4 regions of the Massilia sp. FBCC-B171 genome follow, and region 2 is predicted to be linked to each of the others. Evidence: predicted binding sites of a transcription regulator. Region 2 holds the regulator's gene; each other region holds the start of a gene.
What was found. Region 2 encodes LexA, which represses DNA repair genes until DNA is damaged. Its sites were predicted from a motif close to ACTGTATNNNNATACAGT; they were not measured.

Region 1 (7,823 bases), 1.0 Mb from region 2:
AAGTTGTAACAAAATCACACCGGCTGAGCTCTTCAGGCCGGCAACTCCGGCAGGCTCGTCAGCCTTTGCAGGATGCACACCAGGCTGCGGTCGCCCACCGGCTTTTCCAGCAGGCCGCGCACGCCGGCGTCGCGCGCGAGCGTGCTGTCGTAGCTGAAGGTGCGCCCGACCAGCAGCACCACGGCCGTGCGCCCTGCCCCTTCCTGGGCCTTGATGGTCCGGCTCAGGGCATAGGGATCGATGTTCGGCGCGGCGGTGTTGATCATGGCCAGCGCTATTTTGGTTTCGTCGCACAGGCGCACCGCCATCGGCGCGCTGTCGGTCCAGGCAATCGCCGGGCCGCGCGCGCCGACCAGGCCGGCCAGGTGGTCGCGGAAGGCGCCGCCCTTGTCGACGATGAGCACCTTGCCGTCGCGCGGCGGGCGCCGTTCGGCCGCGCAGCCGCAGTTCGGTCCGAAGCGCGGGCGGCGCCGCCGTTCGGCCAGGAAGGGCTGGCCGCGCGCGTGCAGCAACGCCAGCGCGCGCCGCCGTTCGGCCAGCAGGTGCGCCATGGCGTCATACAGGGAAGCCGCTTCGATCGGCGGCGCCAGGTGGTCGTAGCCGATCCGCAGCGGGCCGCCGACGACCAGCGCCGGCGGCGCGCAGCGCATGCCGTCGAGGCAGGCCAGGGCCGCCGGATTGGCGCCGTCGGCCAGGACGATGTCGGGTTCCTGCAGGCTGTCGTCGTGCAGGCAGGCATACAGCGGTCCCGAGCGTGGCGCGGCAGCCAGCAGCGCGGCCAGCTGTGCCGCCTGCTCCGGGTTGAACCCGAGCAGGCTGACGGCAGTCGGAATTTTTTGTGCATGCATGATGGTCACCGGTGGGTGCCTGTTGCCTGGCTCCGGACCTGTTGCGCAAAAAGCTGGCTGGCTTGCGACAATTACTGTATGCATGTACAGTATGCCTCTTGGCGAATGCCTTCCGCTCAACGGTTTCTCAGGGCCGCTTGACGTAGCAACCTTGCGTACCAATCTAGTCAGATTTCATAACATTGACAAGCACTATCGCTTACGCCACCCGTACTTTTTCCCTGCGACAAGATAGCCCGACACAGTAGAATACGCAGGCTTCCGCAAAAACACTGATCAGCATGGCAACCAAGAAACCCGCACCCGACTACAGCGAATCATCCATCCGCGTCCTCAAGGGCCTCGAGCCCGTGAAGCAGCGCCCGGGCATGTATACCCGGACCGAGAACCCGCTGCACATCATCCAGGAAGTCATCGACAACGCCTCGGACGAGGCGCTCGGTGGCTACTGCAGCAACATCGGCGTCACCCTGAACGTCGACGGTTCCGTCACCGTCGAGGATGACGGCCGCGGCATCCCGGTCGGCATCCACCCGGAAGAAGGCGTGTCCACGGTCGAGATCGTGTTCACGCGCCTGCACGCCGGCGGCAAGTTCGACAAGGGTTCGGGCGGCGCCTATGCGTTCTCGGGCGGCCTGCACGGCGTCGGCGTCTCGGTCACCAACGCCCTGTCGACGCGCCTCGAAATCACGGTCTGGCGCAAAACCGACGACGGCAACGGCATCCACAACCTGGTCTTCGCCGCCGGCGACGTCGTCAAACCCCTCACCTCCGCGCCCTTCGAGCGCGGCGGCAAGAAGAACGGCACGCGCGTTACCGCCTGGCCGGACGCCAAGTATTTCGATTCGCCGAACATCCCGATGGGCGACCTGGTGCGCCTGCTGCGCTCGAAAGCCGTGCTGCTGCCGGGCGTGACCGTCACCTTGACCATTGCAAAGACCGGCGACGTGCAGACCTGGCGCTACGACGAAGGCCTGCGCGGCTACCTGGTCGAGGCCATGAACCAGAGCTCGAGCGGCCAGACCGTGATCCCGCTGTTCGAGGGCGCGGGTTACGCGGCTTCCGGCGACGAGAGTTTTGCCGAAGGCGAAGGCGCGGCCTGGGTCGTGGCCTGGAACGAGGAAGGCGGCGTGGTGCGCGAGTCCTACGTCAACCTGATCCCGACCCCAAGCGGCGGCTCGCATGAGTCCGGCCTGCGCGACGGCCTGTTTGGCGCCGTCAAAGGCTTCGTCGAACTGCACGGCCTGCTGCCGAAAGGCGTGAAACTGCTGCCGGAAGACGTGTTTGCCCGCGTCTCCTTCGTGCTGTCGGCCAAAGTGCTGGACCCGCAATTCCAGGGCCAGACCAAGGAACGCCTGAATTCGCGCGACGCCGTCAAACTGGTCTCGACGTTTACGAAACCGCCGCTCGAGCTGTGGCTGAACCAGCACGTCGAATACGGCAAGAAGCTGGCCGATCTCGTCATCAAGCAGGCGCAGTCGCGCATGCGCTCGCTGCAAAAAGTCGAGAAGAAAAAATCCTCGGGCGTGGCCGTGCTGCCGGGCAAACTGACCGATTGCGAGTCGACCGACCTGACCCGCAACGAAATCTTCCTGGTCGAGGGCGATTCGGCGGGCGGCTCCGCCAAGATGGGCCGCGACAAGGAATACCAGGCAATCCTGCCGCTGCGCGGCAAGGTGCTCAATACCTGGGAAACCGACCGCGACCGCCTGTTCGCGAACAACGAGATCCACGACATTTCGGTCGCGATCGGGGTCGACCCGCACTCGCATGGCGATTCGCCGGACCTGTCGGGTTTACGCTACGGCAAGATCTGTATCTTGTCCGACGCCGACGTCGACGGCTCGCACATCCAGGTATTGTTGTTGACACTGTTCTTCAAGCACTTCCCTGCCTTGTTCAAGCATGGCCACATCTGCGTCGCGCGACCGCCGCTGTACCGCGTCGACGTGCCGCCGCGCGGCAAGAAGCCGCTGCAAAAGCTGTATGCGCTCGACGACGGCGAACTGCTGGCGATCGAAGACAAGCTGCAGAAGGACGGCCTGAAGGAAGGCAGCTGGAACATCTCCCGCTTCAAGGGCCTGGGCGAGATGAACGCCGAACAGCTGTGGGAAACCACGATGAACCCGGACACCCGGCGCCTGCTGCCGGTGGCCCTGGGCGCGTTCGACCACGGCGAATCGAGCGCACGCTTCAACATGTTGATGGGCAAAGGCGAAGCCGCTGCCCGCCGCGCGTGGATCGAGGAACACGGAAACGAAACCGAAGCGGACATCTGACAGACAGCTCACGGACATCTGACCATGATCATTGGAATCGACCTGGGCACCACGAATAGCCTTGTCGCCGCCTGGCGCGACGGCAAGGCGCACATCATTCCGAATGCCCTCGGCGAATTCCTCACGCCGTCCTGCGTCGGCATCGACGAGGACGGCACCGTCCTGGTCGGCGCGGCCGCGCGTGCGCGCCTGCAAACCCATCCCGAACTCTCCACTTCCCTGTTCAAGCGCTACATGGGCAGCGAACGCGTGACCCGCCTCGGCAGGCAGGACTTCCGCCCGGAAGAACTGTCCTCGCTGGTGCTGCGCGCGCTCAAGGAAGACGCCGAAGCCTGGCTCGGCCACAAGGTCGAGGAAGCGATCATCACGGTGCCGGCCTACTTCAGCGACGCCCAAAGAAAAGCAACCCGCGCCGCCGGCCAGCTCGCCGGGCTGCGCGTCGAGCGCCTGCTCAACGAACCAACGGCCGCGGCGCTTGCCTACGGCATCCAGGACAGCCAGCAAGAAACAAAAATCCTCGTCTTCGACCTCGGCGGCGGCACCTTCGACGTCTCCATCCTCGACTTGTTCGAAGGCGTGATGGAAGTGCGCGCCACGGCGGGTGACAACTTCCTCGGCGGCGAGGATTTTGTCGAAATCATGGTGCGCGGCTTTTACGAGCGCAGCGGGTTGGCGCGCGCACTGGGCCCGGCCACGCTGGCGCGCGGCCAGGTCCAGCGCCTGCGCGACGAAGCCGAACGCGTCAAACGCGCGCTGTCGGAGTCGCCGCGCACGCGCATGAGCTTCCAGCACGATGGCCAGGAATTCACCTGGGACCTCGACGAAGATACGCTGGCGCAGCTGTGCGAGCCCTTGCTGGCGCGCCTGCGCAAGCCGGTCGACCGCGCGCTGCGCGACGCCACCATCAAGGCCGGCGAACTCGATGCCATCGTGCTGGCCGGCGGCGCCACGCGCATGCCGATCGTGCGCAAACTGGTCTCGCGCATGTTCGGCCGCTTCCCCAACGTGCATCTCGACCCGGACCACGCGATCGCGCTCGGCGCCGCGGTGCAGGCCGGCCTCAAGATGCGCGACGCCGCCCTCGAGGAAGTGGTGATGACCGACGTCGCGCCCTACTCGCTTGGCATCAGCATCTCGCGCCAGCTGGGGCCCAACAACTACGAAGGCGGCCACTACCTGCCCATCATCGAGCGCAATTCGACGGTGCCGGTGTCGCGCTCGCAAAACATCGCGACGCTGACCGATGGCCAGAGAGCGCTGCGCGTACTGGTCTACCAGGGCGAAGCGCGGCTGGTAAAGGACAATGTCTACCTGGGCGCGATCGACTTCCCGATCCCGCCCAAGAAGGCCGGCGAGATCAGCGCCGACGTGCGCTTCACCTATGACGTGAGCGGCGTGCTGGAAGCGGAAATCACGGTCGACCAGACCGGCGAAAAGCACAAGCTGGTAATCACTGAAAACGCCGGCGTGATGACCCCGGAACAGGTGCAGCAGCGCTTGGCCGAACTGGCCGAGCTGAAGATCCATCCACGCGACCAGATCGAGAACCGTACCGTCATGGCCGAAGCCGACCGCCTGTACCAGGAACTGCTGGGCGATGCGCGCCAGTACCTGGGACACCAGATCACTTCCTTCCATGCGGTGCTCGAGCGCCAGGATCACCAGGCGGCACGGCGCGCGCGCGAAGCGCTGCAGCAGCTCATGGGCGAGCTCGATCGGGGCGGCCTGGAGTGAACATCTGGACCACCCTCGGCATCGCGCCGACGCCGGACACGCGCGAGATCAAGCGTGCCTACGCGCGCCGGCTGAAAGTGACGCGCCCGGAGGATGACCCGGCCGCGTTCCAGGCGCTGAACGAGGCTTACCAGCTGGCGCTGCGGATGGCGCAGTTCGTGGTCGTCGAAACAGACGAAGAAAACGAGGAAAACGCAGAGCCGGCGCTGCAGGCGTTCGCGCCGGTGCCCGCCGTGCTCGAAGCGCGAGCGCTGCAGGAAGTTCCCGCGCCGCTCCTGCGCGAGGAGGCGTGGGAGCATCCGGTCGCGGCCTTCCGCGAGGAAGCCTGGGAGCGTCCGGTGGCCGCCTTTCGCGCGCCGGTCGACCCGGCCGCGCTTGAAGAACAGCGCCGGCGCGAACGCGAAGAAGCACGCGCACAGGCCGAGGCAGCAAGTCACGCCGCCTTCGAGCAGGCGCAGCGCCTGTGGGTCCATTTCCTAGGCCATGCGGACGTGGCGCCGAAATGGCACCTCAAACAGCTCGACGAGAGCGAGGACATGCTCAACCTCGAAGTGCGCGAGCACGTCGAGCTCTTTGCCGTCCAGTACTGTGCCGCGGAAGCCTGTCCGGACGAGCTGCGCGAAGCGATTGCCTCGTTTTACGGGTGGGGAGACGACGACGGGTTTATCAGCCGCCGCCTGCCCGAGGCAGCGATGGAAGCCTCGGGCAGGCTGCGTGCCGGCCACGCCTACGCCGCACTGCGCGCCCGCGCGGGCAAGGAACCGGCCGTTGCCGCCCTGCTTTCGGACAGTGCCGGCGGACGCTTCCACAGTACCGTCGAACGACGCTTCACGCTCGCCTTGCAGGAAGAAATCGCACGAATCCGCGCGTTCCACCCGGAGCTCCTGCACTTCAAACTGAACCGTGCTGTGTTCGAGGAGTGGGAGCGGCGCGTCGCGGGCCGCTACTATTTCCTCGACACGGCGCTGTGGTCTGCAGCGATCGGGGTCGCTCCTTACCTGATCGCCCTGGCCCGCGAAGACTCTTCTGGTCAGGCGATCAAACCGCACCTCCTGCTGGCCCTGTGGCTGCCGCTGGCGCTGGCTGGCGGAGCCGCATGGGCATGCCTGCCAGCCCTCGCCGGGCGCAGCCGGGACCTGATCTCGGAGCTGATGCACGAGTCGCGCCAGCAGCCGCGCTGGCAGTTCGGCTGGATGGCGAGCTACGCACTGGTGTCTGCGCTTATGTTCATTCCGTCGCCATCGACCTTCCTTACCGTGCTGGTAAACGTGGCGATGGTCTTCTGTGCGCTGGCAGCCACGTTCGCCAACTCCGCTGTTTTCGAGAGAGCTGTCTTCGTCATCGCCGCAACCATCGCCGGGATTTTCGGCTACAGCCTGGCGATCAAGGCATATCCCGCTTACGGCTTCGTCGCCTGCATCGCGAGCGTCTACTGCGCTGTATTGTTTCTGCAGCGCGGCGGTACGGACCTGTGGGCGTGGCTGGGCAAAGGGGAGCAGTGGATTCTCCCGCTGCGCTGTGCATGGCTCCTTGCTGCGATCGTGCTGGTCGCGCGCGCCGACGCCTCGCCTCTCCCCGCGCACATCCACGCGGCGGTGAGCTGGTTATGGCTGTTGGCAGGGATGACGCTGTCGCGCCCCACCCTTTTCCATGGCCTGGCGCTGCTGGGCACGCTCATCCTGTGGATCGGTATTTCCATGCAATTGCCGCAGTCGTCCGCACTCAACCGGCCGCCACTGGACGGAATCGTCCTGGGCCTGTCCACCGTCGCGATCTTCATGCTCGTAAACATGATCCGCGCTAAAAAGAATCAACATCAATTTTCGTAAGTAAATGACTATTCAAGCAAATTTATTCGAACAAGCCGCCGAGCCAAGCGACGACATCGAAACCCTGACCCTGTCGACCTTCGCCGAACGCGCCTATCTCGACTACGCGGTCTCGGTCGTCAAGGGCCGCGCCCTGCCCGACGTGGCCGACGGCCAGAAGCCAGTGCAGCGCCGGATCCTGTATGCGATGAACGAACTCGGTCTCGGCCCGACCGCCAAGCCGCGCAAATCGGCGGCCGTGGTCGGCGACGTGCTCGGTAAACTCCACCCGCACGGCGACCAGTCGGTCTATGACGCCCTGGTGCGCATGGCCCAGGACTTTTCGCTGCGCTATCCGCTGATCGACGGCCAGGGCAACTTCGGCTCGCGCGACGGCGACGGCGCGGCGGCGATGCGCTACACGGAAGCGCGCCTGACCCCGATCTCGCGCCTCCTGATGGACGAGATCGACCAGGGCACGGTCGACTTCCAGCCGAACTACGACGGCTCGACGCTGGAGCCGCGCACGCTGCCGGCACGGCTGCCGATGGTGCTGCTGAACGGCGCCTCCGGCATCGCCGTCGGTCTCGCCACCGAAATCCCGTCGCACAACCTGCGCGAAGTGGCCGATGCGGCCGTGGCCATGATCCGCAACCCGAAGATGTCGCACGCCGAGCTGATGGCGATCATCCCCGGCCCTGACTTCCCGGGCGGCGGCCAGATCATCACCCCGGCAGCGACCATCGCCGAAATGTACGCGAGCGGGCGCGGCTCGATGAAGGTGCGCGCGCGCTGGAAGATCGAAGAGCTGGCGCGCGGCCAGTGGCAGGCAGTGGTGACCGAACTGCCGCCGGGGACCTCGACGGCCAAGGTGCAGCAGGAAATCGAAGAGATCACCAACCCGAAGATCAAGCTGGGCAAGAAGACGCTGACGCCGGAGCAGATCGCGCTCAAGCAAACCGTCTTGAACTCGCTCGACACGATGCGCGACGAATCCGGCCGCGAAGCCGCCGTGCGCCTGGTGTTCGAGCCGAAGTCGAAGAACCAGGACCAGGCCGAATTCATGCTGCTGCTGCTGGCGCATACCTCGCTCGAATCCTCGGCGCCGATCAACCTCGTGATGATCGGCGGCGACGGCCGTCCGCGCCAGAAGG
Region 2 (7,823 bases):
AGGCCCTGAAGCGTTCGATCTCGGACGTCAACCCGGCGCTGACCAACTTCGAGGCCTCGTGTTTCGATGGCGTGTACGTGACGGGCGACGTGACGCCGGCCTATCTCGACCAGCTCGAATCGGCGCGCCACAATGGCGGCAAGCCGAAGCAGGAAGACGAGGTAAGGACCCAGTTGAACCTGAACCCGCCGGTCGCCGCCGAATAAGCCGGGCGTGACACCATGAGCGACAAGAAAAACTACGGTTTCACGACCACCATCCTGCACAACGACCGCCGCAAGGCGATCGAGCAGGGCTCGCTGCACAAGCCCGTCCATACCTCGGTCGCGTTCGGCTACAACGACGCGCGCCAGCTGGCTTCGGTGTTCCAGGGCAAGGAGCCGGGCTTCCGCTATGGCCGCCAGGGTAATCCGACGGTGTCCGCGCTCGAGGACAAGATCACGAAGATGGAAGACGGCGTGGCCAGCCTGTGCTTCGGCACCGGCATGGCGGCCATCGGCGCGCTGTTCCAGGCGCTGCTGAAGGAAGGCGACCACATCGTCTCCTCCTCCTTCCTGTTCGGGAACACCAACAGCCTCTGGCAGACGGTGGCGGGGCAGGGCGTGGCGGTCGACTTCGTCGATGCGACCGATGTGGGCAATGTCGAAGCGGTGTTGAAATCGAACACCCGCATGGTGTTCGTGGAGACGATCGCCAATCCGCGTACCCAGGTCGCCGACCTGGCCCGCATTGGCGAGCTGTGCCGTGCGCGCGGCATCCTGTACGTGGTCGACAACACGATGACCACGCCGTATTTGTTCCGTCCGAAAGCCGTCGGCGCCGGCCTGGTCGTCAATTCCTTAACGAAATCGATCGCCGGCCACGGCATCGCGCTCGGCGGCGCACTCACCGATACGGGTCTGTTCGACTGGAGCGCTTTCCCGAACATCGCCGCCAATTTCCGCAAGCAGCCCAGCAGCGCCCAGGGCATGGCCCAGCTGCGTGCGAAAGCCCTGCGCGACTTCGGCGCGGCCCTCGGGCCGGAAGCGGCGCACCACATCGCGGTCGGCGCCGAAACCCTGGCGCTGCGCATGGAGCGCACCTGCGCCAATGCGCTGGCGCTGGCGCAGATGCTGCAAGGCGACCAACGCGTATCGGCTGTCCACTACCCGGGCCTGGCCTCGCATCCGCAGCATGGCCTGACGAGCGAGCTGTTCCGCTCCGCCGGCTCGCTGCTGAGCTTCGAGCTGCGCGAGGACATTGATCCCTTCGACTACCTGAACCGCCTGCAGCTGGCCATCCCCGCCAGCAACCTGGGCGACACGCGCACCCTCGTCATTCCGGTGGCGCACACGATCTTCTTCGAGATGGGCGCCGAGCGCCGCGCCAGCATGGGCATCGCCGAATCGCTGATCCGGGTGTCGGTGGGTATCGAGGACCCGGCGGACTTGCTGGAAGACTTCAGGGCCGCCCTGAGCGCCTGATGTAAAGCCGTGCAACCCCGGTTGAGCAGGGTGGGGCTGCGCGGTATGATGAGCCTTTACCCGGAAGCGTCTGTCACATGAAGAAACTGTTGCTGTGCCTGGCATTGAGCCTGTGCATCCCGGCCTACGCCGATGAGCTGGCCGACGCGAACGCCCTGTTCGCAAAAAAATCCTACCCGGAAGCGCTGCGCCTGTATACCAAGCTCGGCAATGCAGGCAATGTCGAAGCGCAGCAGCACCTGGGCGAAATGTACTGGTATGGCGAAGCCGGTGCCGTCGACGAGGCCAAAGCGGAGAGCTGGTTCCGCAAGGCCGCGGCCAAAGGCAATGCGGTGGCAATCGCCTCGCTCGACCTCATGAAGCAACGCCTTGCACGCCAGGCCGAGATCACGCAATGGGTCGAGCGTTACCAGGGCGAGGATCTCAAGAGCGGCAAGTTCAGCTGCGCCGCGCCGCGCATTCCCGCCATTTCGAAGCAGAGCGACGAGATCGATCGCGTGAATGCCAACATTTCCAAGTGGCAGAGCTGCTACAACGCCTATGTGGCGAACCTGAACGCTGCGTTCCCCCTGACCAAGCGCATTCCGCCTGACATCGCCAAGCTGATGAACCAGGTCGAAACGACGCGCGTCAACGAGCGCCTGCGCCTGGTGCAGGAAAACCTGGCCGAGGAAGCGCGCGTCAGCTCCAAGCTGGTGCTGGCGGACCTGGATGCCTGGCGCGCGGCGACCGAGGCCTATGTCAAGGAGCACAACGCCATCGTCGGCACAGCACCGTCTGCCGAGCGTGCGCGCGACATCGAGGCGCGCAAGAGCAACTACAGTCAGGGCGGCAAATAAGCAGCCGCAAGACGAAAAAAAAGTCGCGCGAGCGACTTTTTTTTACGTCCGGCTTTCTTAATGCCAGCTGCGCATCAGGCCAACGGCCAGGCCTTCGAGCGCGAACTCGTCGCCCGGTTCGACCCGGATCACCTTGAAGTCCGGATTTTCCGGCAGCAGTTCGATCGTCTCGCCGGTCTTGCGGTAGCGCTTGACGGTGACGTCGTCGCCGATGCGGGCCACGACGATCTGGCCGTTCTTGGCGCTGTCGATCTTTTTGACGGCGAGGAAATCGCCATCCATGATGCCGGCGTCGCGCATCGACCAGCCGCGCACCTTCAGCAGGAAATCGGGACGGGCGCCGAACATGGCCGGGTCGACGTTATAGGTGGCTTCGACGTGTTCCTGCGCCAGGATGGGCGAGCCCGCTGCGACGCGGCCGACCAGCGGCAGCGACATGAGCAGGGCGGCCGGCACGTGCGGCACATCCGGCACGGGATCGCGCAGCGAGGCGCCGATCAGGCGGATGCCGCGCGAGGTGCCGGAAACGATTTCGATCGCCCCTTTGCGCGCCAGCGCCTGCAGGTGCTCCTCGGCGGCATTGGCCGACTTGAAGCCCAACTCCCTGGCGATTTCGGCGCGGGTCGGCGGGAAGCCGGTATTGTCGATCGCTTCCCGAATGAGGTTCAGGATCTGTTCTTGCCTTGCGGTGAGCTTGAGCATGGTGATACGGGCACGGTTGTATGAGTAGACTGTATTTTTGTACAGTATTTCGGGGAATGCAAGGGAAATCCGCGATTTTTAACATTTCCTTGTCGGCAAGGTGTCGCAGCGCAGCGACGCGGGGTCCTTCGGCGCTGGTGATTGCGCTGACGGGCCAGGCGCGCTATAATTGCCGGCTTTCCCTTCCCACACTCGTCTTGACGCCGAGGTGGGCATTTGTTTAAACGTCCTCAAGGAGTGTTGCATGCGTCATTATGAAATCGTTTTTATCGTCCACCCGGACCAAAGCGAGCAAGTCCCGGCGATGATCGAGCGTTACAAAGCCAGCGTCACCGCACGCGGCGGTAACATCCATCGCGTCGAAGACTGGGGCCGTCGTCAGATGGCTTACCAGATCCAGAAGCTGCCGAAGGCACACTACATCTGCATGAACATCGAGTGCGACAACGAGACCCTGGTCGAGCTGGAAACCGCATTCAAGTTCAATGATGCCGTGCTGCGTCATCTGACCGTGAAGATGAAGAAAGCTGAAACGACCCCATCGCCAATGATGAAGTCGGTCCAGCGCGAAGACGCAGCCAAGAGCCACCGCGCAGAAGCCCCAGCCCCATCGGCTCCTGCTGCTGCTCCGGCCCCAGCTGCTGCCTAATTTTTCTTCGCCAGGAATCGTGAACCCGCAGTGAACCAGTTACAAGTCGTCGCGACGATTGCTGAACGCGACGTACTGCGCTACACCCCCGCCGGCGTGCCGGTCGTTTCGGCAATCCTGATGCACAGTTCGCAACAGGTCGAGGCAGGGGTGGGCAGGCTGGTCGAGTTCGAAATTGCCGCGTTCGCCGCGGGTGAAATTTCGGGCCGCTTCGCCAGCGCAGAGCTGGGCGCCGCGCACCAGTTCACGGGATTTTTGGCCAGGAAGAACCGCAACAGTAAAGCCCTGGTGTTTCACATCATTGATTTTAGTGCCGCCGCTTGAATGAGCGGCCACCTTTTAGATACAGGAGCCTCAAATGGCATTCGGTAAAAAGTTCGACAAAAACAAAGCAAAAGAAAAACTGAAGCGCAAACAGCAGAATCCGCTGTTCAAGCGTAAGAAATTCTGCCGCTTCACCGCTGCAAACGTGGAACAGGTCGATTACAAAGACGTCGACACCCTGAAGGACTTCGTCCAGGAAAACGGCAAGATCATGCCGGCACGTCTGACCGGCACCAAGGCGCACTACCAGCGCCAGGTCGACACCGCGATCAAGCGCGCACGCTACCTCGCGCTGCTGCCGTACACCGACCTGCACCACGGTTAATCCGCGGCGTACAGATCAGAACTTCTGGAGAAAAATATGCAAATTATCCTTTTGGAAAAAGTTGTTAACGTCGGCAACCTGGGCGACGTGGTCAAGGTCAAGGACGGTTACGCACGTAACTTCCTGATCCCGCAAAAGATGGCCCGCCGCGCTACCACCTCGGCTGTCGCCGAGTTCGAAGTCAAGCGCGCCGAGCTGGAAAAAGCTGCTGCTGAAAAGCTGTCGGCTTCGCAAGCCCAGGGCGACAAGCTGACCGGCATGACCATCACCATCGGCCAGAAAGCCGGCGTTGACGGCCGTCTGTTCGGTTCGGTCACCAACTTCGACATCGCCGAAGCGCTGAGCAAGCAAGGCTTCGCAGTTGAAAAAGCACAGGTTCGCATGCCTACCGGTCCTCTGAAGAGCACCGGCGAGCACCCAGTTGCTGTTGCCCTGCACACCGACGTCGTCGTGGAAATCACGGTTGCTGTCGTTGGCGAAGCTGCTTAATAAAGCATCGACGCACACCGCGCAAGAGGTTGTTGCGTGAAAGAAAAAGCCGGGTTCGCCCGGCTTTTTTTATTGTCAGAATCTCCCCAATTATTTCAGCCGTGTGACGGGAGAGGTTATAATGCCCGCCATGAATAACCCCGCAGATCCGCAGATCGAGTCGCTGCGCATTCCCCCGCATTCCATCGAAGCAGAACAGTCCGTCATCGGCGGCCTGCTGCGCGATAATGCGGCGTGGGACCGCATTGCCGACTTCAGCCACGCGGACGACTTCTACCGCTACGATCACCGCATCATCTTCGAACAGATGGTGCGCCTGATTAACAGCGGCAAACCAGCCGACGTCATCACTGTCTACGAAGCCATGGTTTCGCTGGGCAAGGCCGAGGACGTGGGCGGCCTGCAATACCTGAACGCGATGGCGCAAAACACGCCGTCCGCCGCCAACATCCGCCGCTATGCCGAGATCGTGCGCGACCGCGGCATCCTGCGCAAACTGATCACCGTGGCCGACGAAATTTCCGGCAACGCGTTCAATCCCCAAGGCAAGGAAGTCAAGCAGATGCTTGACGAAGCCGAGTCGAAAATCTTCGCCATCGCCGAATCCGGCGCGCGCGGCGCCCAGGGCTGGAATCCGATCCAGCCGCTGCTGACCCAGGTGGTCGAGCGCATCGATGAACTCTATTCGCGCGAAAACCAGGGCGAAATCACGGGTGTGCCGACCGGCTTCATCGACCTCGACCGCATGACTTCAGGCCTGCAGCCGGGCGACCTGGTGATCGTCGCCGGCCGTCCGTCGATGGGCAAGACCGCGTTCTCGGTGAACATCGGCGAGAACGTCGCGATCGAAGCGGGCTTGCCGGTGGCGATCTTCTCGATGGAGATGGGCGGCACCCAGCTGGCCATGCGTATGCTCGGCTCGGTCGGCCAGCTCGACCAGCACCGCCTGCGTACCGGCCGCCTGAACGACGAGGATTGGCCGCGCCTGACGCACGCCATCCAGAAAATGAACGACGCCCAGGTCTATATCGACGAGACGCCGGCGCTGAACCCGATCGAGATGCGCGCTCGCGCGCGCCGCCTTGCCCGCCAGTGTGGCAAGCTCGGCCTTATTATCGTCGACTACCTGCAGCTGATGCAGGGTAGCCAGCCGGGCGATAACCGCACCGCCGAGATCTCCGAGATTTCTCGCTCGCTCAAGGGCCTGGCCAAAGAACTGCATTGCCCGGTCATCGCCCTGTCGCAGCTGAACCGCGCGCTGGAACAGCGCCCGAACAAGCGTCCCGTGATGTCCGACTTGCGCGAATCCGGCGCAATCGAGCAGGATGCGGACGTGATCATCTTCCTGTATCGCGACGAGGTCTACAACCCCGACTCGCCCGATAAAGGTACCGCCGAAATCATCATCGGCAAACAGCGTAACGGTCCAATCGGCGCGGTCCGCCTGACCTGGATCGGCCAGTACACCAAGTTTGGCAACTACAGCGGTAACCTCGCCGTCTACCAGGGCGATTAAGCCGATATTGCGCCGCCGGGACCGCTGGTCCCAGCCCCTCGCAGTCCCAAGAGTTTTATCACGGAGAATCTTTAATGTTTGGACGCCTGATGCCCACCGAGGGCAAGTTTTTTGATTTGTTCAACCAGCACGCCGCGCTGTGCGTGAAGGGTGCGCATGAAATGGTTGGCCTGATGACCAACTTCGACGACCTGGAAACCCGCACCCATGCCGTCGAGAGCATCGAAAAGCAGGCGGACAAGGTCACCTACGCATGCGTGGACCTGCTGCACAAGACTTTCATTACCCCGATCGACCGCGACGACATCCACAAGCTGATCACCCGCATGGATGACATCCTGGACATGATGGAAGACGCGGCCCAGACCGTCTCGCTGTACGACCTGCACGGCGTCACGCCGGAAGCCAAGCGCCTGGCCGAGCTGTGCCTGGCCTGCTGCGAACGCGTGCAGGCGGCCGTCGGCCTGCTGCACGACATGGGCAACGCCCAGAAGATCGTCGCCATCTGCGAAGAAATCGACCGCCTGGAGTCGGACGCCGACCACGTGATGCGCGCCGCCATGAGCAAACTGTTCCGTGACGAACCGGACGTGCGCAACCTGATCAAGATGAAGGCGATCTACGAGATCCTCGAGACCGTCACCGACCGCTGCGAAGATGTCGCCAACATCATCGAAGGCATCATCGTCGAGAACGCGTAACGCGCGCGTACAACAAGAACAATTATGGAACATTTAACTATCAGCATTTATGTGCTGGGCGGGCTCGTGCTGCTCGCACTGATCTTCGACTTCATGAACGGCTTCCACGACTCGGCGAACGCGATCGCCACCGTGGTGTCGACCGGCGTGCTGAAGCCGCAGTCGGCGGTTGCGATGGCCGCCTTCTTCAACTTCATCGCCATTTTCGTGGTCAGCATGAAGGTCGCGCAAACGATCGGCAAAGGCACGATCGATCCGGCGGTGGTGGACCATTACGTGATTTTCGGGGCGCTCGTGGGCGCCATCGTCTGGAACATCATCACCTGGTACTACGGCATTCCATCCTCGTCCTCGCATGCGCTGATCGGCGGCCTGGTCGGCGCCGCTGTGGCCAAGTCGGGTACCGGCGCCCTGATCTCTGCCGGCCTGCTGAAGACGGTGATGTTCATCGTGATCGCGCCGATCATGGGCTTCCTGCTGGGATCGATCATCATGCTACTGGTGGCCTGGATTTTTGTGCGGTCCACGCCGCGCAAGGTTGACGTCTGGTTCCGCCGTCTGCAGCTGGTCTCGGCGGCCGGCTACTCGCTGGGCCACGGTGGCAACGACGCGCAAAAGACCATGGGCATCATCTGGATGCTCCTGATCGCCGCCGGCGTCACCAGCCCGGACGACGCGCTGCCACCGGCCTGGGTGATCATCTCCTGCTACGCGGCAATCGCCTTCGGGACGCTGTTCGGCGGCTGGCGCATCGTCAAGACCATGGGCCAGAAGATCACCAAGCTCAAACCGGTCGGCGGCTTCTGCGCCGAAAC
Region 3 (7,823 bases), 1.9 Mb from region 2:
ATGAAGGCCGAGATCGGCACGCCGGCCGGATCGTCCCAGGCCGGGTCGATCACCGGGTTCTGGGTGGCGGCGACGGTAAAGCGCGCGTTCGGATGGGCAGCCTTGGTGCCCGAGGCAGGCGTCCAGTCTTTACCTTGCCAGTCGATCAGGTGGCTTGGGGCTTCTTTCGTCATGCCTTCCCACCAGACGTCGCCATCGTCGGTCAGCGCGACGTTGGTGAAGATGACGTTTTCGCGCAGCGAGGCCATGCAGTTCGAGTTGGTCTTGTCGTTGGTGCCCGGTGCGACGCCGAAATAACCCGCTTCCGGGTTGATCGCGTACAGCTGGCCATCAGGACCCGGCTTGATCCAGGCGATGTCGTCGCCGATGGTCGTGACTTTCCAGCCGTTGAACGAGGTCGGCGGGATCAGCATGGCGAAGTTGGTCTTGCCGCAGGCCGAAGGGAAAGCGGCGGCGACGTACTTCTTGGCGCCTTCAGGCGACTCCACGCCCAGGATCAGCATGTGTTCTGCCAGCCAGCCGGTGCCGCCGGCTTGAGCTTCCTGGTAGCCCATGTTCGAGGCGATGCGCAGTGCGAAGCACTTCTTGCCCAGCAGCGCGTTGCCGCCGTAGCCGGAACCGAAGGACCAGATTTCGCGGGTTTCCGGATAGTGGACGATGTATTTGGTGGGGTTGCATGGCCAGGCCACGTCCTTCTGGCCGCTGGCCAGCGGTGCGCCGACGCTGTGCACGCACGGGACGTAATCGCCATCGGTGCCCAGCACGTCGTACACGGCCTTGCCCATGCGCGTCATGATGCGCATGTTGACGGCGACATAAGGCGAATCGGACAGCTCGACGCCGATGTGGGCGATCGGCGAACCCAGCGGGCCCATCGAGAACGGCACCACATACATCGTGCGGCCGGCCATGCAGCCGTCGAACAGGCCGTTCAGGGTCGTGCGCATCTCGGCCGGGTCGGTCCAGTTGTTCGTCGGGCCGGCCTGCTCTTTGGTAGCCGAGCAGATATAAGTGCGGTCTTCGACGCGCGCCACGTCCGACGGGTCGGACTGGGCCAGGTAGGAATTCGGGCGCAGTGCAGGATTGAGACGCTTCATCGTGCCGGCTTCGACCATCTGTGCGCACAGGCGGTCGTACTCTTCTTCCGAGCCGTCGCACCAGTAGATGGCGTCAGGCTTGGTCAGGGCGGCAATGTCTGCCACCCAATTGATGAGCTTCTGGTGTTTGATGTGGGCGGGAACGTTCAGGGCGGCGACACCGCTCATCACGGGCTGGTTCATGGTACCTCCAACAATTAAGAATTCTGTGTGGTCCCGGCATGGGCAGGATCGTCGTAGGTGCATGGGACTGCGCTATGGAATCCCTGGCTCACTGTGGAGCGGCGGTACGGCGGTCGTGTCGACGGCCTCATTCACGAGGCGTTGGAACGGGGGTGAAGCCTGGTCTGTTATACACTTCCGTGCTGTCAAACGCTTAATATTCGGGCGATTGTACACCCCCTAAACTGCGATTCAAGCTCTTCGGATCGAAAAATGTAGGAAATATAGTTGACTAATATAGTAGGCTACTTGGATTCTGCGGGAACGCGTTATTCCTTTACGTGCCCATCAATAACTTCGTCCAACTCCGATGAAAATTGCCATTCTTGACGACTACCAGAACGCGGTGCCGGCGCTCGACTGTTACAAAATATTGGACGGTCACGAGGTCAAAGTGTTCAATAATTCTGCGCGCGGCCTCGGCCAGCTGTCGATCCGGCTCGCGCCCTACGAGGTACTGGTGCTGATCCGCGAGCGGACCAGCCTGTCTGCCGCCCTCCTGAACAAGTTGCCGAATTTGAAATTAATTTCGCAGACCGGCAAGGTCAGCGGGCATGTCGACGTGGCCGCCGCCAGCGCGCGCGGGATTGCGATTGCCGAAGGCACCGGCTCGCCAGTCGCGCCGGCCGAATTGACCTGGGCGCTGATCATGGCCGCCAGCCGCAAGATCGTGCCGTATGCCACCGGCCTGAAAGAAGGCGCGTGGCAGACGGCGTCCGTGAATCCCCAACTCAACGGACTCGGCCGCGTGCTGCGCGGACGGACGCTGGCGATCTGGGGCTACGGCAAGATCGGCAAGCTGCTGGCCGGTTATGGCAAGGCCTTCGGGATGCGCGTGCTGGTCTGGGGAAGCGACGCCAGCCGCGCCGCGGCGGCTGCCGATGGCTGCGACATGGCCGCGTCGCGCGAGGCCTTCTTTGCCGAGGCCGATGTGCTCAGCGTGCACCTGCGACTGGCGGACGCCACGCGCGGGATCGTCACCGCCGCCGACCTGGCGCGCATGAAGCCGGATGCCTTATTTGTGAACACGAGCCGTGCGGAACTGGTGGAACCAGGCGCGCTGGAGGCGGCGCTGCATGCCGGGCGGCCCGGAATGGCGGCGCTGGACGTGTTCACCGAGGAACCCCTGGGGGTTGATGCGCCGCTGCTGCGCATTCCCACGGTGCTGGCGACGCCGCACCTGGGGTATGTCGAGCAGGACAGCTACGAGATGTATTTCAGGGCGGCGTTCGAGAACATTGCCAATTTCGCGGCGGGCAACCCGACGAATATCCTGAACCCTGAAGCGTTAGGGTCGTAGGGTGGACAGGTTTCCTGCCCACGCGTTCAATCCGAGCAAGATCTGTCGCGCAGGCCGATCGGACATGATTTGAACGCGTGGGCGGGAGACCCGCCCACCCTACATCCTGTGCAGCGTGATCGATCCGTTCAACGCAACTCCGGCTCACCCGTCAGATTGATTTTGCGCGCCGGCATCACGTGCGAACGCGTCCACATGCCGGCCCAGCCCGGCGGCCAGCCGATTTCCGGTCCGGCATACGCGGGCAAGCCGGCCCGCACTGCCACCACCGGCACCGGCGGCGCCTCGATCAGCCCGCCTCCCGGCGGGCGCTCGACGTTCAGGCTGTACATGTAGCCCGGCAGCAGCGCCTCGCAGGTGTCGGCGAACCAGGCCGTGTGGTCCTCGTCGCGGCCCAGCGCTTGCGCCAGGCCTTGCGGATCGAATTTCGCCAGCGCGTGGATCAGCTCGTCGGTCGTGGCGCCGGGCGTGTCGCCCCATCCCATGACGGGATTGTTGTTGTACTCGGCGCCAGAGCCGTACCAGCCTTCGCGCCAGGAGCGCTGCATCCAGTTGCGCTGGCCGGTGAACAGATGCCAGCGCCAGTGCAGCCCGGACGGCTTGGGCCAGGAATACAAATACAGCTTCTGGTAGCCGGCCTGGTGCAGCGCGCGCACGGCGGCCATCAGGCGCGCATGCGGCATGCGGTCGGGCGGCGCGCGCCTGAAAAGGATGGGTTCGCCATCGGCGTGCTGGACTTCGTCGCTCGATAAATTCAGGTCGAGCGTGCGCGCTTCGTTGCCGAAGCGGGCGGAAATCCAGCCGGTCAGCAGGTTGACATGGGTGATCACGCCATACCCGCGGTGGCGGTGGAAAATAACGGTTCCTGGAGCAAGGGCTTTCATACAATTCTGTTGGGCTTGCTTGAAAAAGAGATCAGTCTACTCATCCGATCCAGCCGATTCTAGCGCAGTCACATATGGATACACACCCGTTTGGCGCTATGATGACCCACCTTTTTTTTCTGCGTTTATAAACCGATATGACTTTGCGACTCATCGCCACCGGCGGCACCTTCGACAAACATTACAACGAACTGACGGGCGTACTCGGCTTTTCCGAGAGCCACATGCCGGACGTCGTCAAGCGCGCGCGCCTGACCATTCCGGTCGAGCTGCAAGTGCTGCCGCTGCTCGATTCGCTCGACATGCAGGATGCCGACCGCCAGCGCGTGCTGGAGGCCTGCCAGGCTGCCGCTGAAAAAGCAATCGTCATCGTCCACGGCACCGACACCATGCCGCAGACGGCTGCCGTGCTGGGCGCCGCAAACCTCGGCAAGACCATTGTCCTGACCGGCGCGATGATCCCCTACGAAATCGCCAATTCCGACGCACTTTTCAACCTCGGCTTTGCCTGCGGTGTGGCGCAAACGCTGGCGCCCGGCGTGTATGTCGGCATGAACGGACAAGTGTTCGCCTGGGATAATGTGACGAAGAATCGCACGGCGGGGGTGTTCCAGCCGCTGTAATGAAAACGGACCCAGCAGGGTCCGTTGTTATATCGATGGCAAGGTGGCCACCACAGGCCGATCAGGCCTTCGCTTCGCCGCCCAGTGCTTCCACCAGGTCGGCCAGCATCTTCGCCAGCTCGCCGGTCATCAGCATGATGTCGTTGTCGAAACGCTCGTCGTCGCTGTTGGTGACGCTCTCGCCTTCCTTGATGACGTCCAGCGGCTTGACGCCCTTGATCGCCAGCGATTCGGTCAGCACGAAACTGACGCGGCTGTTCCAGGTCATCGCCAGGCGCGTGCACTGTTTACCGGCGGCGATGTGGCGGCGGATGTCGTCCGGGTCGAGCGAGTGTTTGACGTAACGCACGGCGGCGCGGCTTTCGCCGGTGGCGCGCAGTTCCGTGTCCTGGTCGATCGTGAAGTTGTACGGCGCTTCATCGGCTTCCAGCCAGCCGGTCATCACGGCCACTGGCGAACGCTGCACGCGCAGCGACTCGAGCGGCATGCGGTCCACGCCCTTGAGCAGCAGTTTCACCACTTCATCGGCCTTCGCCGGGCTGGCGGCGTCAACGACCAGCCAGCCGTTGACCGGGTCGATCCAGGTCCAGGTGTTGCTGCGGATCGTGAACGCGCGCGGCAGCAGTTCTTCGGCCACGCGTTCCTTCAGTTCTTTCATCGCCTTTTTACCTGGCGGGAAACCTTGCGCCTCTTCCATCTCGGCAGCCTTGGCCTTGGCGACCTGGTTGATGACCGAGCTCGGCAGCAGCTTCTTTTCGGTGCCCAGCATCATCAGCATCTGCTTGTTGACGACGTGAACCAGACCGCCGTTCGGACGCGGCGCATCCCAGCCCTGGCGCAGCAGCTCATTGCTGTTGGCAGGCGTGAAGGCCATCGGCGCCAGCGCCGCTTCCATCTGTTCAGGGGTAAAGGCCCACGGTGCGGGCAGACGGTAAATCTGAAGATTCTTGAACCACATAGTTGCTTTCTGTTGTCTCAGTATTTCAGGGGAACGACATTTTACACGCTGCAGCCCCCGTATTTTCGGGTGGCAACAAACGCTTTTTTAATGTGTTGCGTGTTCGTCAAACAGGCGCAGCTGTTCGACATATTCGGTATCGCCCAGCCGCACACCCACACCCAGCAGGCGCACGGGGCGGCTGGCGCGCAGCCAGCCGGTTTCCATCAGCCGCGCGAAGGTGGGCAAGTGCGGCGCGTACCCGACGCACTCGACGGTGGTCTGCTGAAAATCCGAAAATTTAATTTTGACGAATAACTTGTTGATGAATTTTTCGGCACTGGCACGTTTGATCCGGCCCAGCAGGTGTTCATATAAATCGGGCAGCAGCGCCAGGCAGGCCGCCAGGTCCGGCACGTCATTGGTATAGGTTTCCTCGGTGCTGACCGACTTGCGTTCGCGCTCCGGACTGACTTCGCGGTTGTCGATGCCGCGGCATAAGTCGTGCAGGCGCGCGCCGAAACTGCCGAAGTGGTGCTGCAGCTCCTGCATCGTCCAGCCGCGCAGGTCTTCGCAGGTTTGCGCGCCCAGCTTGTTCAGCTTGGCCGCCGTCACCTTGCCGACCCCGTGCAGTTTTTTCACGGGCAGCGCCGACACGAAGGCATCGACTTCTTCCGGCCGCACCAGGAACAGGCCGTCGGGCTTGTTCCAGTCGCTGGCGATCTTCGCCACGAATTTGTTCGGGCCGACGCCGGCCGAGGCCGTGATGCCGACCGTCTCCACGATGCGGCGCCGGATTTCCTGCGCGATGAGTGTCGCACTGCCCTTGCAGTGCGGCGAATTCGAGACGTCGAGATAGGCTTCGTCGAGAGACAACGGTTCGACCAGGTCGGTGTAGTCGGCGTAGATCTCCATGATCTGGCGCGAGGCGATCCGGTATTTTTCCATGGCCGGCGGAATGACGATCAGTTCCGGGCACAGTTTCATGGCCTGGGCGGTGGCCATCGCCGAATGGATGCCATAGCGGCGCGCCTCGTAATTGCAGGTCGCCACCACGCCGCGCTGGTCGGCGCGCCCGCCGACGGCGAGCGGACGCCCGCGCAGCGTTGGGTCGTCGCGCATCTCGACCGACGCATAGAAGCAGTCGCAATCGCAATGGATGATTTTACGTGCGGGGGCGTTCACTCTGGCGGCGGCCGGGGGCCGACTACTGTAATTCCGTACAGTATCTCGTCAATTCGGATTTGGTGCAAGGGCAAGCGCAAGACAAAAAAAGACGCGCGGCAAGCCGCGCGTCAGATCAAGCGAACTACAAAAACCGCTGATTACCAGTTCAGTTTCAGCGTGTACTTGCCATTGGTCGCCCCCGTGCCGCCGCCGTAGTACTTGACGCGCACATAGCGGGCCGCAGTGGCGGTGGTCGTGTTCGACACCGAAGCGGAGTCGGTCGCGCCGGCGCCCGCTTCGCTCAGGGCCAGCTGCGTACCTGCACTGTTGTAGATGTACAGGTCATAGTCGGAGGTCGACAGGCCAGGGGTCAGCGTTGCCGACAGCGTCTTACCGGCTGGCAGCTGGAGCACGAAGTAGTCGTTGTCGGTCGAGGCGCTCATGGTGCCGTTGACGGTGGTGCCGGTGGTGCTGATGGCGTTCGCGGTCGAGATCGTGTTATTCGACTCGGTTTCCGAGATCGTCGGGCCGACCGGGGTCACGCTGGTGGCCGAAGCCACTGCCGCTGCCGCGTCGACGATACCGGTACCGCACTGCGAGCAGGTGCCAGGGAAGGCGCGTGCCGTGCTTTTCAGCTTAGCCTCGATCTGGTCCGGGGTCAGCGCGCTGTTCTTCGCCAGCATCAGCGCGGCCACGCCGGCGACGTGCGGCGTCGCCATCGAGGTGCCCTGGTAGCCGGCGTAGTTGTCGGCGCCCGGACCGGCGGTGCCGGCGTTGAGCGTCGAGAGGATGTAGCCGTTGGCGTCGCCGCCTGGGGCTGCGACGTCGACCACGGTGCCGTAGTTCGAATACGGTGCGCGGGCGCCGTTGCGGTTGGTGGCAGCGACCGTCACGACGCCGGCGCAGTTGGCCGGATTCGAGTTACTGGCGTTCATGTTCTCGTTACCGGCCGCGACGATGACGACGGTGCCGCGCGAACGTGCGCTGTTGATCGCGTTCTGGGTGGTGGTGCCGCAGGCGCCGCCGCCGCCGAGCGACATGTTGATGACCTTGGCCACGTTGGCATTCGCCGGCACGCCGGAGACGGTACCGCCCGAGGACCAGATGATGGCGTCGGCGATGTCCGAGGTGTAGCCGCCGCACTTGCCGAGCACGCGCACCGGAACCACGCGGGCGTTATAGGCAACGCCGGCCACGCCCAGGCTGTTGTTGGTCTTGGCGGCGATGGTGCCGGCCACGTGGGTGCCGTGCCAGCTCGAGGTCGACGACGGTTCGCCGGCGGCGCACTCGTTGGCGGCGGTCCAGTCGCCCGGATCGCTTGGATCGGCATCGCGGGCATTGCCGTCGTTACCGATGGCGGCGTCGGAAATGAAGTCATAGCCGCCGACGTACTGGCCGGACAGGTCGGCGTGTGGACGGATGCCGGTGTCGATCACGGCAACCTTCACGCCGGTACCGGTCGAGCTGTCCCAGGCGGCCGGCAGGCGCAGGCCGCCGGTGGTTTCGGTGTAGTGCCACTGCTGGGCGTACATCGGGTCGTTGGCCGTGGCCATCTTGGTCATGATGCGGTCGGGCTCAGCGTATTCGATCGTG
Region 4 (7,823 bases), 520 kb from region 2:
CGTGGGCCGTCCAGGCCGGCGCCGGGCGGCCGAGGGCGGCGCCGATCCAGTCCACGGCCTGCTCGGCCAGCTTGCGGCTGGTGGTGATCTTGCCGCCGAAAACCGAGAGCAGCGGCGCCCCGGCCTGGTCGGGTTCGAGCCGGTAATCGCGCGTGGCCGCCGCCGCGCTGGCCGCCTCGTCCTCGACCAGCGGGCGCACGCCGGCATAGCTCCACAAGACTTCGGCCGGGGTGATGGCGCGCTGAAAATAACGGTTCACCAGCTGGCACAGGTAGCCGGTTTCCTCGGCGGTGATGGCCACCTTGTCGAGTTCGCCCCGGTAATCGACGTCGGTGGTGCCGACCAGGGTGAACGCGCCCTCGTAGGGCAGCGCGAACACGATGCGCCCGTCCGGGTGCTGGAAGATATAGGCATGCGGATGCTCGAACAGGCGCGGCACGACGATGTGGCTGCCCTTGATCAGGCGCAGCGTGCGTCCGGCCGCCGCGTTGGTTGCGCCATGCAGGAAGCGCGCAGCCCAGGGCCCGGCCGCGTTCACCAGGCAGCGGGCATTGACGTGCAGGTGCCGCCCTTGCGCCTCGAGTGTCGCGCTCCAGCCGTCGGGCAGGCGCTGCGGCGCGCCGCAGCGGGCGTGCGTGAGGACGACGGCGCCGCGCTCGTGGGCGTCGAGCGCGTTGAGCACGACCAGCCTGGCGTCGTCGACCCAGCCGTCGGAATACATGAAGCCGCGCTTGAATTGCGGCTGCAGGGGCGCGCCGGCCGGATGCTGACGCAGGTCGACTTCATGGGAGGGCGGGAGGAACTCGCGCCGCGCCAGCCGGTCGTACAGGAACAGCCCGGCACGGATCATCCAGGCCGGGCGGGCGCCGGTGTCATGGGGCATCACGAAACTCAGCGGATACATGATGTGCGGCGCGCTGCGCAGCATGGTTTCGCGTTCGATCAGGGCCTTGCGCACCAGGCCGAACTCGTAATGCTCGAGGTAGCGCAATCCGCCATGGATGAGTTTGCTCGAGGCCGAAGAGGTATGCTGGCCCAGGTCGTCCTTTTCGCACAGCACGACCTTCAAGCCGCGCCCGGCGGCGTCGCGCGCGATCGCCGCGCCGTTGATGCCGCCGCCGACGATCAGCACGTCGCATTCATACCGCTTGACCAGGTCTTGCACGGCGCCTCCTCGGAAAAGCAAACCGATCCAGTGTAGGCCGTCTCCATTTCTCCCATGTTCGCATGGATCAAGGCGTTCGGCCGCGCGAATCGGCCGTGCCACAGGGTGCAGCTGGCGGACACGGCCAATCGCCCCGCCGCGCCGCGCCCTGTGTAGAATTACAGGCATGACCTTGACGACCGATCGCCGCTGATGGCCGAGCAACGCGCCTGGGTGCGCATGCCCTCGGGCAAACGCCTGGACTTGCTGAACCCGACTCCTTTCGACTGGGACGACGCCGACCTCGCCCTGGGCCTGGCCCGCACCTACCGCTGGGGCGGGCACTCGGCCTGGCCGCTGCCCCTGTCCGTGGCCCAGCATTCGATCACCGTGATGCTGCTGCAGCGCGCGGCCCTGGGACGGATCGATCCCCTGTTGGAACTGCGCGAACTGCTGCACGACGCCGAGGAAGGCCTGCTCGGCTTCGACGCCCTCTCGGTGATCAAGCCTTTCCTGGGCGAAGGCTTTCACGCGTTGACCAAACGGCTCGAACACGCGGTCTTCCTGCGCTACGGCCTGCCCTCCTGGAGCCAGCTCGACCATGCACGCCACAAGCGCGCCGACCGCCTGGCCGCCGCCAGCGAAGCGGTGCACGTGGCCGGCTGGTCGCACGAGGAAGTGCGCCGCACCCTGAAAATCCAGGCGGCGGTGTTGCAGGACGACCCGCTGGCCGCCGCCTATGGCGGCACCCCCTGGGAACCCTGGCCGCCGGCGCTGGCCTGCGAACGTTTTCTGGCCGAGCTCGACCGGCTGACCGCGCTAATGCGTACCCCGGGAGCCTGAGTGAGGCCCGGCGCCCACGTCATCAAGGAGTCATCCATGCGGCGGATACTGGCCTTGATGGCAGCGGCCACCTTCGCCCTGCCGGCCTGGGCAGCCTGCCCGGCCGCCGACCGCCTGGTGGACGAGTATGGCATCAGCTTCGGCGGCTTCGAGAAGGCCATCCCGAAAGTGGCGCAGCCCAGCGCAGGGGGCACGCGCGCCGATGCGCTGGTGGTGATCCGCTTGCCGAACAAGAAGGGCAATGTGCCGGATGGCTTCAGGCATTCGGCCGTGGTCGACAAGGAAAAGCAGCAGGCCTGGATAAGGCGGCGCGGCGGCTTCGTGCCGGTCGACGAATGGTATGGACCGGTCAAGGTCGAGGGGCGCCATCTTGCCGGCTGCGTGGTCGAAGCCTGGCGCTGAAGCTGAAGCCAAAATTCTTCCCGCGTTGCTATTTCGCTCACTACAGACATCGCGCCGATCGAGCGCGCGGCGTTGACCAAACGCAAACAGTCGCAGCTAAGGTATTGATTTTATTCAGGTTGCGCCGATATCCACAAGAAATGTGGATAACTATGTGGACAAACGCCTCTTGACAAGCCGCAAGCGCAGTATTGATGCGGGTTTCAACAAAATGCCCAATCTACAGGCAAAAATTGTCTCCTTTAAAATCAATGGCTTGCACGCCATGTGGTTTGGTGAACGGACTCAGCATCAGAAGATTCCTACAAAGTCCTACAACGGGGGATAAGTCATTCCTGAGGACATCTGCGGACCCTATTTCCACGCATTGCGCGCCCGGTCGCGCACCAGCATCCGGACACTTTCCGGCATCGGTCTTTTCGACTTCGCCGTGTCGGCCGTGATCCAGACGCATTCCTCGAAGTGCTTGAGCATGGCCGGGGTGACGAAGCGAGTGCGCGCCGCGTAGACGTGGCGGTCGCCCATCTGCGACTGCTGCTTGATGAAGAAGCGGTTCGGCACCACCAGGTGCAGGTGCTCCTTGGCGCGCGTCATGGCCACATACAGCAGGCGCCGCTCCTCCTCGATTTCCTCGGCGCTGCCGGTGCTCATGTCCGAGGGGATGCAGCCATCGACCACGTTGAGCACATGCACCGATTTCCATTCCTGGCCCTTGGACGAGTGGATCGTCGACAGGATCAGGTAATCCTCGTCCAGCAAAGGCGGTCCGGCGCGGTCGCTGGTCGCTTCGGGCGGGTCGAGCGTGATCTCGGCGAGAAAACTTTCGCGCGTGCCGTGGCCGCCCGCCAGCTGGGCCAGCTGGGCAACGTCGGCGGCGCGCACGGTGGCGTCGTCGTGCAGGCGTTCGAGGTGCGGCAAATACCAGTCGCGCACCAGTTCAATGTCCGCCGGCCAGCGCAGGCCGGGCGTGCGCAGCCTACGGTAGAGGGTGACGAATTCCTGCCAGTCGCCCTGGCTTTTGGACGGCGCCGCAAAAGCCTCGACGGCGTGGATCGCTTCGGGCGCCTCGGCCACGGCGTCGAGCAGGCGCGTGGCAGTGGCGGGGCCGATGCCGGGGATGAGCTGCAGCACGCGAAAACCCGCCATGCGCCCGTTCGGGTTCTGGGCGAAGCGCAGCACGGCCAGCACGTCCTTGATGTGGGACGCTTCCAGGAATTTCAGGCCGCCGAATTTGACGAAGGGAATATTCCGGCGCATCAGTTCCAGTTCCAGCGCCGCGCTATGGCTGGCGGCGCGAAACAGCACGGCCTGGGTGGTGAGCTTGATGCCGGCTTCGCGGTGCTCGAGGATGCGGTTGCAGACCCAGCGCGCCTGTTCGGCTTCGTCCGGTATCAGGACCAGTTGCGGCAGGCTGCTGGCCGCCTTGTCGGTCCAGAGCGTCTTGGCGTGGCGCTCGAGGCTGGCCGCGATCACCGCGTTCGAGGCGTCCAGGATCGGCTGGGTCGAACGGTAATTGCGGTCGAGCGTGATCACCTGCGCCGGCTGGGTAAATTGCGCCGGGAAGTCGAGGATGTTGCGTACCGTCGCGCCGCGGAAGGAATAGATCGACTGGGCATCGTCGCCGACCACCATCACGCCCTCCCCGTCCGGCTTCATGCCCGTGATGATGGCCGCCTGCAGGCGGTTCGTGTCCTGGTATTCGTCGACCAGCACGTGGTCGAACAGGGAACCGATCTCGGGGCCCAACTCGGGGTCGGCCGCCATCTCGGCCCAGAACAGCAGCAGGTCGTCGTAGTCGAGCACGTTCTGTTCCTGCTTGGCGTCGACATAGGCGCCGAACAGGCGTTTGAGCTCGGCTTCCCATTCGCAGCACCAGGGAAAGGTGCTCTGCAAGACCAGGTCGAGCGGCTCGCGCGAATTCACCACGCGCGAATAGATCGACAGGCAGGTGCCCTTCAGGGGGAAGCGCTTGGCCGTTTGGGTAAGCCCGATCTCGTGGCGCACCAGGCCCATCAGGTATTCGGAGTCGCCGCGGTCGTGGATGGTGAAGGATTCGTCGAGGCCGATGCGGCCGGAAAATTCGCGCAGCAGGCGCGCGCCGATGCTGTGGAAGGTGCCGGCCCAGGGCAAGGCCGCCGCGCCCTCGGTGCGCCCGCCCATGATCCGCTGCAGCACATTGCCGGCGCGCTGGGTCATCTCGTTGGCGGCGCGCCGCGAGAAGGTCAGCAGCAGAATGCGCTGCGGGTCGGCGCCTCCCATGATCAGGCGCGCCACGCGGTGGGCCAGGGTATTGGTCTTGCCCGAGCCGGCGCCGGCGATCACCAGCAGCGGCCGGCTCGTGCTGGCCCCGATGTCATGCTCAACGGCCGCGCGCTGCTCCGGATTGAGGCTGGCGAAGGGATCGTCGGTAGGGGGCGCAACTGTGGCAGCGGACATGAGCAAGTGGCAATTAGGAAACAACGCTACTGTACATTTGTCCAGTAGCGCTCGGCAAGTGCTTTTTCCACTCGTACGCGCCGCTGCTGTCGTAAATAGATGACGGGAAGGTGGAGCCGGGTACGCGCATCACGCGATGCCCTTGCCTAAGTAGCCGTAACTAAAGGACTTTTCCGGATATCCACAAAGTCTGTGAATAACTTTGTGGAAAAGTCGGGGCTTGACAGGCCGAAATGCCGTCCGCATGCGGCTTTCAACAACTTGCCCGTTCGACAGGCAATGCCCGTTTCATGGAAAATCAATGACTTGCGAGATCATGTGCAAGGCCATGTTGAAACCGGCTTGAACATGAAAAAAAGAAATTTGTGTGTATAAGCGCCGCAGGTCGGGCGCAACAAACATGATTCTTTGATATCGAAAATGCCTTGCTTCAAGAAACTTTCACGACCCCGACCGGCGCCGGTGCGGTTCCAGCAGCACCCGTTCGATGACGTGCGCATGGATATCGCGCGTGCGCAGGTATTCCACGGCGGACATGGTATTCGTGCTGTCCTGCACCGCGATGCCGGCATCGACAATCACACGCTGGCGCGCATCGGTACGCGCTTCGTCCATGACGGTCGTAAGCACCGCCGGCTCGATTTGGGGATTCTCCATCGTAACCTCGCCTTGTCAGGTTGAATGTTTGGCCCTAGGCAGTATTCATCAATACGGAACAATGTCAATGTCAACTTCCCATCGAAAATATGAAATAGTTGTAAATACACGTTTTCAGCTGCGCGCCGCGCGCGGGTTCGGCGGGGCTTGAAGGCGCACCCGAGACCTGCGTGACAGGAAGACGGGTCGGCGCGATAATCGCAGGATGAGTTCACCGTCCGCACCAGCCCTCCCCGCAGCGCCGCATCCCCAGCCCGCTTCCCTGCTCGACCTGTTTCTCGCTTTTACCGTGCTCGCCCTGCAAGGCTTCGGCGGCGTGCTGGCGGTCGTCCAGCGCGAGTTGGTCGAGCGCAAGCGCTGGCTGACCCAGGACGAATTCATCGAGGACTGGGCAGTGGCCCAGATCATGCCGGGCCCGAACGTCGTCAACCTGTCGATGATGATCGGCGCACGCTATTTCGGTTTGCGCGGCGCCCTGGCCGCGCTCGGCGGCATGCTGGCCGTGCCGCTGGTGCTGGTGCTGCTGCTGGCAGTGCTGCACGCCCGCTTCGCCGATAATCCTTACGTGGCCGGCGCCCTGCGCGGCATGGCAGCCGTCTCGGCCGGGCTGATTGCCGCGGCCGGACTGAAACTCTCCGTGGCACTGAAACGCAGTCCGGTGCCCCTGCCCTGGTGCGTGGCAATCGGCGTGACCGGCTTCGTGTTGGTCGCACTGCTGAAATTCCCCCTCTTCTACGTGCTGCTCGGCTTGGGCAGCCTCGGCTGCGTGCTGGCCTACAGGAATTTGCGATGAGCACGGCCATCCACATCACACTCGACTGGCATGACTGGCTGAACCTGTTCGCCCACTACCTGCTGCTGTCGATGATGTCGCTCGGCGGCGCAATTTCGACAACCTCGGAAATGCACCGTTTCCTGGTCGAGCAGCACGGCTGGCTGACCCAGGCCCAGTTCAACGATTCGATCGCGCTGGCCCAGGCCGCACCCGGACCAAACGTGCTGTTCGTGGCGCTGATGGGCTGGAATGTCGGCATGAACGCCGGCAGCTTGACTGCCGCGCTGCTGGGCGTGGCGGTGACGATGACCGGCATCCTGCTGCCGTCGACCATCTTTACTTACCAGGTCGCGCAATGGGGCCACCGCAACCGCGACCTGCGCACGGTGCGCGCCTTCAAGCAGGGCATGGGGCCGGTCGTGATCGCGCTGCTGCTCTCGACCGCCTGGATTCTTGCCAGCTCGGCCGGCGGCCCGGGCGTGCACTGGCCGCTCTGGCTGCTGGCGCTGGCCAGCTGCGTGCTCATCTGGCGCACGAAACTGCACCTGCTGTGGGTGCTGGGTGCGGGCGCCGTTTTGGGCGCATTCGGATTCGTATAAGAGGGACTCTGCTGCACGCGGTTTGCCGAAATGGCATACTTGCGGTATCGACCACCCGGAGCCCCCCATGCCCACTCTCCTCAGCGAACACGCCTGTTTCGGCGGCGTCCAGCGCTTCTACCAGCACGACTCCAGCGCGATCGGCCTGCCGATGCGCTTTTCGGTCTACCTGCCGCCCGGCTTTGAAGACAAGCCGCTGCCGGTGCTGTTCTACCTGGCCGGCCTGACCTGTACCGAAGAGACCTTCGCCACCAAGGGCGGGGCCCAGCGCGTGGCGGCCGAGGAAGGCCTGGTGCTGGTGATGCCCGACACCAGCCCGCGCGGCGCCAACCTGCCGGGCGAGGCCGAGAGCTGGGACTTCGGCCTGGGCGCCGGCTTCTATGTGGACGCGACCGAGGAACCATGGTCGCGTCACTACCGCATGTACAGCTACATCCTCGAATTGCGCGAACTGGTGCTGCGCGAGTTTGGTCTTGATGCCGACCGCTGCGGCATCTTCGGCCACTCGATGGGCGGGCACGGCGCCCTGGTGCTGGCCCTGCGCAACCCTGAGCTGTTCCGCTCGGTATCGGCCTTTGCGCCGATCGCCGCGCCAAGCCGCTGCCCCTGGGGCGAAAAAGCCTTCGGCGGCTATCTCGGCGCCGACAAGGCAAGCTGGCGCGCCTATGACGCCACCGAGCTGGTGGCCGGGGGCCCGGTACGCTTCCCGCAGGGCATCCTGATCGACCAGGGACTGGCCGATAAATTCCTGCCTGACCAGCTCAATCCGGACGCTTTCGAGGCGGCCTGCCTCGAGGCCGGCCAGCCGCTTACCCTGCGCCGCCACGCGGGCTACGACCACGGCTATTACTTCATTTCCAGCTTCGTCGAAGAGCATCTGCGCCTGCATCGCCGCCAGCTCGGCTGACGCAAACTTCCTGTCATATCGACCGCCGGAACAGCTCAAGGTTCCGGCCGGCTGCACCCT

Region 1: the regulator LexA is predicted to act here: its motif matches at 922-939, upstream of NMB41_RS03070 (DNA topoisomerase IV subunit B).
Region 3: the regulator LexA is predicted to act here: its motif matches at 6,273-6,290, upstream of dinB (DNA polymerase IV).
Region 4: the regulator LexA is predicted to act here: its motif matches at 4,854-4,871, upstream of NMB41_RS10080 (ATP-dependent helicase).

What each region holds. Positions count from the first base shown of each region.
Region 1 covers NZ_CP101443.1:648,060-655,882, reverse strand. The annotation lists gene NMB41_RS03075 (response regulator) at 33-848, opposite strand; gene NMB41_RS03070 (DNA topoisomerase IV subunit B) at 1,130-3,127, shown strand; gene NMB41_RS03065 (molecular chaperone HscC) at 3,152-4,861, shown strand; gene NMB41_RS03060 (J domain-containing protein) at 4,858-6,690, shown strand; gene parC (DNA topoisomerase IV subunit A) at 6,695-7,823, shown strand, end outside.
Region 2 covers NZ_CP101443.1:1,680,475-1,688,297, forward strand. The annotation lists gene purF (amidophosphoribosyltransferase) at 1-206, shown strand, start outside; gene NMB41_RS07575 (cystathionine gamma-synthase family protein) at 222-1,463, shown strand; gene NMB41_RS07580 (tetratricopeptide repeat protein) at 1,541-2,302, shown strand; gene lexA (transcriptional repressor LexA) at 2,360-3,004, opposite strand; gene rpsF (30S ribosomal protein S6) at 3,249-3,653, shown strand; gene priB (primosomal replication protein N) at 3,684-3,977, shown strand; gene rpsR (30S ribosomal protein S18) at 4,012-4,302, shown strand; gene rplI (50S ribosomal protein L9) at 4,339-4,791, shown strand; gene NMB41_RS07610 (replicative DNA helicase) at 4,922-6,307, shown strand; gene NMB41_RS07615 (DUF47 domain-containing protein) at 6,382-7,008, shown strand; gene NMB41_RS07620 (inorganic phosphate transporter) at 7,033-7,823, shown strand, end outside.
Region 3 covers NZ_CP101443.1:5,327,294-5,335,116, forward strand. The annotation lists gene NMB41_RS24075 (phosphoenolpyruvate carboxykinase (GTP)) at 1-1,280, opposite strand, end outside; gene NMB41_RS24080 (D-2-hydroxyacid dehydrogenase family protein) at 1,630-2,619, shown strand; gene NMB41_RS24085 (L-asparaginase) at 2,748-3,503, opposite strand; gene NMB41_RS24090 (asparaginase domain-containing protein) at 3,641-4,126, shown strand; gene NMB41_RS24095 (recombination-associated protein RdgC) at 4,188-5,084, opposite strand; gene dinB (DNA polymerase IV) at 5,172-6,248, opposite strand; gene NMB41_RS24105 (S8 family serine peptidase) at 6,389-7,823, opposite strand, start outside.
Region 4 covers NZ_CP101443.1:2,196,413-2,204,235, reverse strand. The annotation lists gene glpD (glycerol-3-phosphate dehydrogenase) at 1-1,165, opposite strand, end outside; gene NMB41_RS10095 (phosphohydrolase) at 1,358-1,987, shown strand; gene NMB41_RS10090 (hypothetical protein) at 2,024-2,389, shown strand; gene NMB41_RS10085 (hypothetical protein) at 2,544-2,717, shown strand; gene NMB41_RS10080 (ATP-dependent helicase) at 2,744-4,825, opposite strand; gene NMB41_RS10075 (hypothetical protein) at 5,267-5,482, opposite strand; gene NMB41_RS10070 (chromate transporter) at 5,688-6,275, shown strand; gene NMB41_RS10065 (chromate transporter) at 6,272-6,856, shown strand; gene fghA (S-formylglutathione hydrolase) at 6,924-7,763, shown strand.